Regions from separate parts of the Streptomyces sp. NPDC048255 genome, predicted to be linked through region 2. Evidence: riboswitches for the same ligand, from Rfam matches in the RefSeq annotation. Region 2 holds a riboswitch; each other region holds the start of a gene.
What was found. Region 2 has a riboswitch for cobalamin ahead of AB0D94_RS01780 (CbtB-domain containing protein). Riboswitches for the same ligand answer to the same signal wherever they lie in the genome.

Region 1 (3,265 bases), on a different contig from region 2:
CCCCGAGGGGCTGGTCGTCGCGTACGAAGGACCAGGCGAGCATGGTGACCGGGCCGGTCAGCATGCCCTTGACCGGCTTGGCGGTCTGCTCCTGGGCGTACGCCGTCCAGCGCACGGTCATCGGCTCGGGGCGGGAGATGTCCCCGGCGAGGACCGGCGGGCGGACGTAGCGGGTGCCGTAGGACTGGACCCAGCCGTGCTGGGTGGCGAGGTAGCCGGTGAGCTGTTCGGCGAAGTACTGGACCATGTCGTTGCGTTCGGGCTCGCCGTGCACGAGGACGTCGACACCGGTCTGCTCCTGGAAGGCGATGACCTCGCGGATCTCGGTCTTGATGCGCTCCTCGTACCCGGCGGTGTCGATGCGGCCTGCGCGTAGGTCTGCACGGGCCACCCGCAGTTCGTCCGTCTGCGGGAAGGAGCCGATGGTGGTGGTGGGCAGCAGCGGCAGGCGCAGGTGGGCGCGCTGGGCGGCGGAACGCTCGGTGTAGGGCCGGGAGCGGCGGCCGTCGGCCTCGGTGATCGCGGCGGTGCGGGCCCGTACGGCCGGGTCGTGGGTGATCGGGGAGGTGGCGCGGGAGGCGAGGTCCGCCTGGTTGGCGGCGAGTTCGGCGGCGATCGCCCCGGTGCCCTGGGCCAGGCCGCGGGCCAGGGTGGTGATCTCGGTGGTCTTCTGGCGGGCGAAGGCGAGCCAGCGGCGGATCTGCGGGTCGATGTCCCGTTCGGCGGTGGCGTCCAGCGGGACGTGCAGGAGGGAGCAGGAGGCGGCGACGTCGACGCGGTCGGCGAGGCCGAGGAGGGTGCCGAGGGTGGTCAGGGACTTCTGGTGGTCGTTGATCCAGATGTTGCGGCCGTTGACCACGCCCGCGACCAGGCGCTTGCCCGGCAGTCCGCCGACCGCCGCGAGGTCGCGGAGGTTGGCGGCCGCGGCGTCGGTGAAGTCGAGGGCGAGGCCTTCCACGGGTGCCTTCGCCAGGACGGGCAAGGCCTCGCCGAGCCGGTCGAAGTAGGAGGCGACCAGCAGCCTGGGCCGGTCGGTGAGGCCGCCGAGGTCGCGGTAGGCCCGGGCGGCGGCGCCCAGTTCGGCCGGGGTGCGGTCCTGTACGAGGGCGGGCTCGTCGAGCTGGACCCAGTCGGCGCCGGCGGCGCGCAGCTCGGCGAGCACCTGTGCGTAGACGGGCAGCAGCCGGTCGAGCAGGGTCAGCGGGACGAAGTCCTCGGCGACGCCGGGGGCGGGCTTGGCGAGCAGCAGGTAGGTGACCGGTCCGACCAGGACGGGGCGGGGTGTGTGGCCGAGGGCGAGGGCTTCCTTCAGTTCGGCGACCTGCCGGGCGGAGTCGGCCGTGAAGGCGGTGTCGGGGCCCAGTTCGGGGACGAGGTAGTGGTAGTTCGTGTCGAACCACTTGGTCATCTCCAGCGGCGCGACGTCCTGGGTGCCGCGTGCCATCGCGAAGTAGCCGTCCAGGGCGTCCGTTTCGACGGCGGCGCGGTGCCGGGCGGGAATCGCGCCGACCATGACGGTGGTGTCCAGGACGTGGTCGTAGTACGAGAAGTCCCCGGTGGGCAGTTCGTGGAGGCCGGCGTCGGCGAGCTGCTTCCAGTTGGCGCGGCGCAGGTCGCGGGCGGTGTCCTGGAGGGCTTCGGCGGTGACGCGGCCCTTCCAGTAGCCCTCGACGGCCTTCTTCAGTTCGCGGTTCTGTCCCTGGCGGGGGTAGCCGTACACAGTGGCCTGTACTGCCGCGGCTGCGGACTCGGTGGTCACGGAACTCTCCTTCGCGAGCGTGTCTCCATGGACCCGGTGACGGGCCGAGGGTGCGAAGGGGTGCCGGAACGGGCCGACCTCCGGGGTCGCGCGGTAAGGACTGCGCGACGGAGATCCGCCCGAGGTGCACGCCGACCCGCCCACGAGGTCACCGGGAAACCGCGCGCGTTCGTTCGCGCGCGGGCAACGGGCAGGTCTTCGGACTCGCGGGCGCGCCTGCCGGTCTCCCGGCGGGCTCCTACTGGCCGTCGCTTCCCAGGACCGGTTCCGGTCCCAGTGCGTATGACGGCGGTCGTTCCCGCTCACCGCTGCGGGGCAGTCCCGGATTCCCACCGGGTTCCCTCTTGCGACGCTTCCCGCCTGGCGGACGGGGGCGAACCAGCTGCGTGGGCCACACTAGGTCGGCCCGCCGGGGAATGAACACCGCGGTCCACATATCGGACGGTGAAATGAGACGCGGCGTGGGTGCGGCGACACCACTCGCCGCACCCACGCCGTGCCGCGTCTCCGGCGCACCCTCCGCCCGGAGACGTGCCGGGCCCCTCAGCCCCGGCCGTACGTGTGGAACCCGCGGCCGCTCTTGCGGCCCAGCAGCCCTGCCTGCACCATCCGCTGGAGCAGCGGGGGCGGGGCGTACAGAGGTTCCTTGAACTCCTCGTACAGCGATTCGGCGATCGCCGCGACGGTGTCCAGGCCGATCAGGTCGGCGAGTTTGAGCGGACCCATCGGGTGGGCGCAGCCCAGTTCCATCCCGGCGTCGACGTCGGCCGGGCCGGCGAATCCCGATTCGGCCATGCGGATGGCCGAGAGGAGGTAGGGCACCAGCAGCGCGTTGACGACGAAGCCGGCCCGGTCCTGGGAGCGGACCGTGGTCTTGCCCAGGGCGTCACGGGCGAAGGCTTCGACGGCGGCGAGCGTGTCCGCGGAGGTGTGCAGGGAGGAGACGACCTCCACCAGCGGCAGGACGGGGACCGGGTTGAAGAAGTGCAGGCCCACCACCCGGTCGGCGCGGCCGGTGGCCATGGCGAGCCGCATGACCGGGATGGCGGAGGTGTTGGTGGCGAGGATCGCCTCCGGATCCTCCACGGTCTTGTCGAGGCGGGTGAAGACCTCGGTCTTCGCCTCGGGGTCCTCGGTGACGGCCTCGATGACCAGCTGCCGGTCGGCGAGGTCCTCCAGGTCGCCGGTGAAGACGAGCCGCGTCAGCGCGTCCTCGGCGGAGAGCCGGTCGAGCTTGCCCCGCTGGACGGCGCGTTCCAGGGAGACCGCGACCCGCTCCCGGGCGGCCCGGGCGGCGGTGGCGTCCGCCTCGGCGACGACCGTGTCGAGTCCGGCGCGGGCGCAGACCTCTGCGATGCCCGCGCCCATCTGGCCGCCGCCGACGACCCCGACGCGCTGGATGCGGGCCGGCCGCGCGGGGGCGCTCACGCGTTCACCCGCACGGCGGCGCGGCGGACGAGGTGGCGCGTGTAGGCCTCGGGGGTGAAGAAGGCGGGCAGTTGGGCG
Region 2 (3,265 bases):
CGAGGCCTTCGGCATCCTGCTCGCCAAGCACTTCGTCTCCTCCCAGCAGCCGATCCGCGAGGCGCAGATCCGCATCGAGGAGTACGTGTGGGACCGCATCCCGGTCCCGACGCGCAAGGAGCAGCACTCCTTCGTCCGCAAGGGCCAGGAGGTGCGCACCGCGCAGATCACCTACAGCGAGACCACCGGGCTCCAGGTCATCTCGGGCCTGAAGGACCTGACGGTGATGAACTCGACCAACTCCGAGTTCCACGGCTACATCAAGGACAAGTACACGACCCTCCAGGAGGCGTACGACCGCATCCTGGCGACCAAGGTGACCGCGCGCTGGGCCCATTCGGCACTGGCGGCCGACGACGCCGCGTACGACTGGGACGGGTCGTACCGGAAGGTCCGCAAGCACATGCTGGAAGCCTTCGCGGAGACGTACTCGTACTCGCTCCAGCAGACCCTGAACCAGATGGCCGAGCGGGTGCTCGACAACTGCCCCAAGGTCAACGAGGTGCGCCTCAACCTCCCCAACAAGCACCACTTCCTCGTCGACCTGGAGCCCTTCGGCCTCAAGAACGACAACGAGGTGTACTTCGCGGCGGACCGGATGTACGGCCTGATCGAGGGCACCATCCACCGCGACGGCGTGCAGCCGGTGATCGCCACCTCCGACTGGATCGTGGCCTGAGCCTCCGCGCGCGCTCCGTCGCCCGCCTCCTCGTCTAACCCTCCGCGGGGACCTCGTTCCCCAGCCGGAGGTTCCACCGCCCCGCCCGCCCGCTGAGTTCAGTGAGCGTGCGGGGTCGTGCGTCCAGCCGCCAGAACGTCTGCGGCGGCAGTTCCAGCGCGTGCACCACGGCCGCCCGGACGAAGGCCTGCTCGGCGGTGACCCGGTGGGTGCCGGGCTCCAGACCGTCCAGCCAGCTCCCGGCACGGGCGACGAGCGCCTCGACGGACTCCCCGCCGGGCGGGGCGTACGCGGGATCCGTCAGCCAGCGGTGCACCGCGGCCGGATCCTCGGCGGCCACCTCGTCCAGGGTCCGCCCCGCCCACTGCCCGGTGTCCAGGGCGTAGGGCCCGCCGGCCCCGAAGCGGTGGCGCCGCATGGCGGCGTCGAACTCCGGGGTGACGAGGTGAATTCGTACCGAAGAGGGCTTCATAAAGGGAGCGTAAGCTCGGTACGGTCGCGGGTGACACAACTGAATGACGACGGTACGGCGGAAGCACCGGTGAGAATCCGGCACGGTCGCGCCACTGTGAACCCTCCCGGAAGGGGGAGGCAAGTCAGACCCGCCACCGTCGTCGCGAGCACCACTGACCGGGACGCGTGTTCCCTCTGGAGGTACCTGTCATGGCCCACTCCGCCGTGCCCACGACGCCTGTCGCCGTCGCACCCCTCTCGCTCTCCGCGCTTGCTCCCTGGGCGGTCTTCGTCTCCGTCCTCACCCTCGTCCTGCTGTACTTCGTCGGCGTGGAGCAGGGCGCCACCGCGCTCTTCGAGGGCGAGACCGTCCACGAATGGCTGCACGACGGCCGCCACCTGCTCGGCTTCCCCTGCCACTGATCCCCCACTCGTGCAAGGGAACCGCAGCATGACTTCCTCCGCTCCGAGCACCACCTCCCCACGTACCGTCTCCCCCCGCACCCTGCTCGTGCGGGGCATGCTGGCCGGGCTGCTGGCCGGCCTGGTCGCCTTCCTCGTCGCGTACCTCCTCGGAGAGTCCAAGGTGGACGCGGCGATCGCCATCGAGGAGGCCGCGGCCGGCCACGACCACGGCCACGGCGAGGAGGCCCCGGTCAGCCGGGCCCTCCAGGCCACCGCCGGCCTCGGCACCGGCGTCCTGCTCTACGGGGTCGCGCTCGGCGGCATCGGCGCGCTCGTCTACTGCTACGCCCTGGGCCGCATCGGCCGCTTCGGCCCGCGGGCCACGGCCGCGCTGGTCACCGGGGGCCTGTTCGTCGCCGTGACCCTGGTGCCGTTCCTCAAGTACCCGGCCAACCCGCCGGCCGTCGGAGACCCCGAGACGGCCGCCCGGCGGACCACCCTCTACCTCCTGATGATCGCCCTGAGCGCACTGCTGGCCGCGGGCGCCCTCATCCTGGGACGGCGCCTCGCGCCGCGCCTGGGCAACTGGAACGCGAGCACCGTCGCCGGCGTGGGCTTCGTGGCCGCGGTCGGCATCTCCTACGCCCTGCTCCCCGGGGTCAACGAGGTCCCGGCGGGCTTCCCGGCCGCGCTGATCTGGGACTTCCGCCTCGCCTCCCTGGCCATCCAGACCGCACTGTGGGCGACTTTCGGCCTGGCCTTCGGTTATCTAGCCGAACGCGCCCTTGTGCCCGCCTCCGCACCCAAGGAGGCTGTGCAGCCCACAAGTTGACGATGAAGGGGCCGGTAGCACATGCCGACGGCGATCTGGCGGTGGCGGGGCTGGACGGGCGCGGCCCCGTTCTGGCTGAACTCCCTCCTGCTGCTCCTGGCCCCTTTCACCGCCGTCACCCTCCTCGCGCAGCTGGGCCTCATCACCGCCCTCGCCGCTCTCGGAGGGCTGGCCCGCCACCTCTGGTTCGGTGACTACGGACACCCGGCCATCCACCTCGCCGCCGCGCTGATGGGCGCGGCGGCGGCGACCCTCGTGGTGGTCTGAGCCCCGGTCACGGCGCCCGGCCGGCGGGCGTACCCGCGTCCCGCACCACGCGATGTCTGCCGTGCGGGGGTGTCTTCGTCCCCCGGTCGGACCCTTCTGCGGGCACTTCGGGGAACGTCCCGGCGTGTCGGGGCACACCCCTCGCATGAGCGGGACACGACGCGTGCGGACGACACGGAGGGCATGGAGGGTGCTGACCCAGGCCCTGACCGTGGCCTGCGTCGTCCTGCTGTGCGTGTTCGGCGCCGGCCCGGCGGGCGCGACGGCCGCCGAGCCCCGTACGAGCTCCTCAGCGCCCGCGGAACCCACCGAGGGACAGTCCGATCCGGCCGCCGATCCCGAAGCACGGGCCGCCGTACGGCCCCCCGCGCGCGGGCTGCCGGGCGTACAGCGCAGGCCGCTGCCGGTGTTTCACGTGAAACATGCGGCCGGTCCGCCCTGCCGCCCGGCGTCCGGGCCGGCCGAACCGGCGCTGTCCCGGCGGGCGGTGCGCAGTGTGGTCCTGCGCTGCTGACGGGTCCGGCCCGACCACCGGTCAGGCACTCGCAGCGCGTACCCCCACACCCCCCGAGCACCGCGAGGTTCCGCCATGCCCATCGACCCCTACGCTGCCCTGAACGCCATGCTCC
Region 3 (3,265 bases), on a different contig from region 2:
ACGTCACCTCGACGGCCATCAGGATCGGGCTCGGGTCCACCCAGTCGCCCTGCCCCACGAACGCGTCCTCGTGCGCCAGAACCCCGTCCGGAATGGCGCGGCCCTCCCGGTACCCTTCCGCCTTGATCCCCTGCCCTGGGTGCAGCCAGAACTCCGGGTGGTGCTGCATGCAGATCCGCGTCAGCCACAGAATGATCCGCCCGTGGTCCCCGTCTGGCATGGCCTTGCTCCTCAGCACCCCACCGATGAATTCCAGTCGCAGCCCTTCCCCCTCGCGGGCCGCTATGCGGGCCAGGTGCTCGAACTCTTCGATGGTCATGTGGGGCCGGTCGGTCATCACGGTCACGCCTCGCTCGCCTTCCTCGACGGTGCTGCCTCCGACGATAGCGCCGGGCACCGACAGCCGTCCTGCACACTCGACCGCATGGACATCGTCATCAGGGCCGCACTGCCCACCGAGTACGAACAGCTGGGCGAGATCACCGCGCGGGCCTACCTGGGCGACGGGCTCCTCGGGGCCGACGAGGCGTTCTACGCGGACGTGCTGCGCGATGTCGCCGCCCGCGCCGCCGACGGGGAGGTGCTCGTCGCCGTCGACGAGGAGGACGGGGAACGCGTGCTCGGCGGTGTGACCTTCGCCCCGCCCGGGAGCCCGCTGGCCGACATCGCCGGGCCCGGCGAGGCCGAGTTCCGGATGCTGGCCGTCTCCCGCGCGGCGCGCGGGCGCGGCGCGGGCGAGGCGCTGGTGCGCGCCTGCGTGGCCCGCGCGGGGGAGCTGGAGGGCGTCACGCACCTGGTGCTCTCCACCCAGAGCGGCATGATCAGCGCCCGGCGGCTGTACGAGCGGCTGGGATTCGTACGGACTCCCGAGCGGGACTGGGCACCCGTCCCGGGCCTGACACTGCTCACCTACCGCCTCAGCCTGTAGCCACGCCGACACAAGATGTGGGGGCTACCGCAACGGTCCGCCCCCACATGTATGCTCATGCCTGCTGTCGCCGCAGGGGAATCCGGTGCGAATCCGGAACTGTCCCGCAACGGTATGAAGTACACCCATTGGTGCACATGCAAGTCCGAGGACCTGCCGACAGCGCGCCCGGCTCGACCGAACCGGGTGCCGACACGTCCGGGCCTCGCGGTTGGGCTGGTGGACGCCATGCGGTGTACGCGTTTCTGCCACGCCCGCATGCGCCCGCTCGCGCCCCGCCGACGGCCGGCCGAGCGAGGGAGAGCTCCCGCCGTGACCATCGCGCCTTCCGCACCGCGCGCCGAGTCCATTTCTGGCGACAACACCGAGGGCCCGGGGGCCACGCTGCTGCGTACCCTCACCGAGCTGACGGCGGACCTCCCCGACACCGACCCCGGCCGGGTCGCGGCCTCCGCGCTGCGCGGCCGCAGCTCCGCCGCCGACGATGCCGAGCTGCGCGGGCTCGCCACCGAGGCCGCCGCCGGTCTGATCTCCGAGGACCCGGCCTACTCCCGGCTCGCCGCCCGGCTGCTGACGCTGGCCGTCCGTGACGAGGCCGCGGGCCAGGGCTCCACGTCCTTCTCCGCCTCCGTCGCCGTCGGCCACCGCGAGGGGCTCATCGCCGACCGCACGGCCGAGTTCGTGAAGACCCACGCCCCCCGCCTGGACGCGCTGGTCGAGCACACCCTCGCCGAGGGCGCCGACGACCGCTTCGGCTTCTTCGGCCTGCGCACCCTGCACAGCCGCTACCTGCTGCGCCACCCCATCACCCGTCAGGTCATCGAGACCCCGCAGTACTTCATGCTGCGCGTGGCCTGCGGCCTCGCCGCGGACGAGAGCGTCCAGGCCGTCGAGGAAGTGGCCTCGCTGTACCGGCTGATGAGCCGCCTCGACTACCTGCCGTCCTCCCCCACGCTCTTCAACTCCGGCACCCGGCACCCGCAGATGTCCTCCTGCTACCTGCTGGACTCCCCGCTGGACGAGCTCGACTCGATCTACGACCGCTACCACCAGGTCGCCCGCCTCTCCAAGCACGCCGGCGGCATCGGCCTGTCGTACTCCCGCATCCGCGCCCGCGGTTCGCTGATCCGCGGCACCAACGGCCACTCCAACGGCATCGTGCCGTTCCTGAAGACCCTCGACGCCTCCGTCGCCGCCGTGAACCAGGGCGGCCGCCGCAAGGGTGCCGCCGCCGTCTACCTGGAGACCTGGCACGCGGACATCGAGGAGTTCCTGGAGCTGCGCGACAACACCGGTGAGGACCAGCGCCGTACGCACAACCTGAACCTCGCCCACTGGGTGCCGGACGAGTTCATGCGCCGCGTGAACGCCGACGCCGACTGGTCGCTGTTCTCCCCGGCCGACGTGCCCGAGCTCGTCGACCTGTGGGGCGATGAGTTCGACGCCGCCTACCGCAAGGCCGAGGCGGCCGGCCTGGCCCGCAAGACCATGCCCGCCCGCGACCTGTACGGCCGGATGATGCGCACCCTCGCGCAGACCGGCCAGGGCTGGATGACCTTCAAGGACGCCTCCAACCGCACGGCGAACCAGACCGCCGAGCCGGGCACCGTCGTCCACTCGTCGAACCTGTGCACCGAGATCATCGAGGTCACCAACGACGGCGAGACGGCCGTCTGCAACCTCGGCTCGGTCAACCTCGGCGCGTTCGTGGTCGACGGCGGGATCGACTGGGAGCGGATCGACGAGACCGTCCGCACCGCGGTGACCTTCCTCGACCGCGTGGTGGACATCAACTTCTACCCGACCGAGCAGGCAGGCCGCTCCAACGCCCGCTGGCGCCCGGTGGGCCTGGGCGCGATGGGCCTCCAGGACGTCTTCTTCAAGCTGAAGCTGCCCTTCGACTCCCCCGAGGCGAAGGCCCTGTCCGCCAAGCTCTCCGAGCGCATCATGCTGGCCGCGTACGAGGCCTCCTGCGACCTCGCCGAGCGCAGCGGCCCGCTCCCGGCCTGGGAGCAGACCCGCACCGCCCGCGGCGTCCTGCACCCGGACCACTACGACGTCGAGCTGAACTGGCCGGAGCGCTGGGACGCGCTGCGCGCCCGGGTCGCGAAGACCGGCATGCGCAACTCCCTGCTGCTGGCCATCGCCCCGACGGCGACGATCGCCTCGATCGCGGGCGTGTACGAGTGCATCGAGCCGCAGGTCTCCAACCTCTTCAAGCGCGAGACGCTCAGCGGTGAGTTCCTCCAGGTCAACGGCTACCTGGTGGAGGAGCTGAAGCAGCTCGGCGTGTGGGACGCCCAGACCCGCGAGGCGCTGCGCGAGTCCAGCGGCTCG

Region 1: linked by a shared signal. The riboswitch ahead of metE (5-methyltetrahydropteroyltriglutamate--homocysteine S-methyltransferase) and the one ahead of AB0D94_RS01780 (CbtB-domain containing protein) in region 2 are both predicted to bind cobalamin.
Region 3: linked by a shared signal. The riboswitch ahead of AB0D94_RS15765 (ribonucleoside-diphosphate reductase subunit alpha) and the one ahead of AB0D94_RS01780 (CbtB-domain containing protein) in region 2 are both predicted to bind cobalamin.

The regions. Positions count from the first base shown of each region.
Region 1 covers NZ_JBEZMA010000010.1:72,990-76,254, forward strand. Annotated here, with positions in the region: gene metE (5-methyltetrahydropteroyltriglutamate--homocysteine S-methyltransferase) at 1-1,759, opposite strand, end outside; cobalamin riboswitch at 1,952-2,105, opposite strand; gene AB0D94_RS11500 (3-hydroxybutyryl-CoA dehydrogenase) at 2,303-3,187, opposite strand; gene aceB (malate synthase A) at 3,184-3,265, opposite strand, start outside.
Region 2 covers NZ_JBEZMA010000001.1:376,013-379,277, reverse strand. Annotated here, with positions in the region: gene pucL (factor-independent urate hydroxylase) at 1-679, shown strand, start outside; gene AB0D94_RS01785 (histidine phosphatase family protein) at 714-1,151, opposite strand; cobalamin riboswitch at 1,163-1,304, shown strand; gene AB0D94_RS01780 (CbtB-domain containing protein) at 1,343-1,555, shown strand; gene AB0D94_RS01775 (CbtA family protein) at 1,584-2,369, shown strand; gene AB0D94_RS01770 (hypothetical protein) at 2,391-2,636, shown strand; gene AB0D94_RS01765 (hypothetical protein) at 2,827-3,150, shown strand; gene AB0D94_RS01760 (hypothetical protein) at 3,226-3,265, shown strand, end outside.
Region 3 covers NZ_JBEZMA010000016.1:66,000-69,264, reverse strand. Annotated here, with positions in the region: gene AB0D94_RS15775 (Uma2 family endonuclease) at 1-346, opposite strand, end outside; gene AB0D94_RS15770 (GNAT family N-acetyltransferase) at 425-928, shown strand; cobalamin riboswitch at 945-1,104, shown strand; gene AB0D94_RS15765 (ribonucleoside-diphosphate reductase subunit alpha) at 1,241-3,265, shown strand, end outside.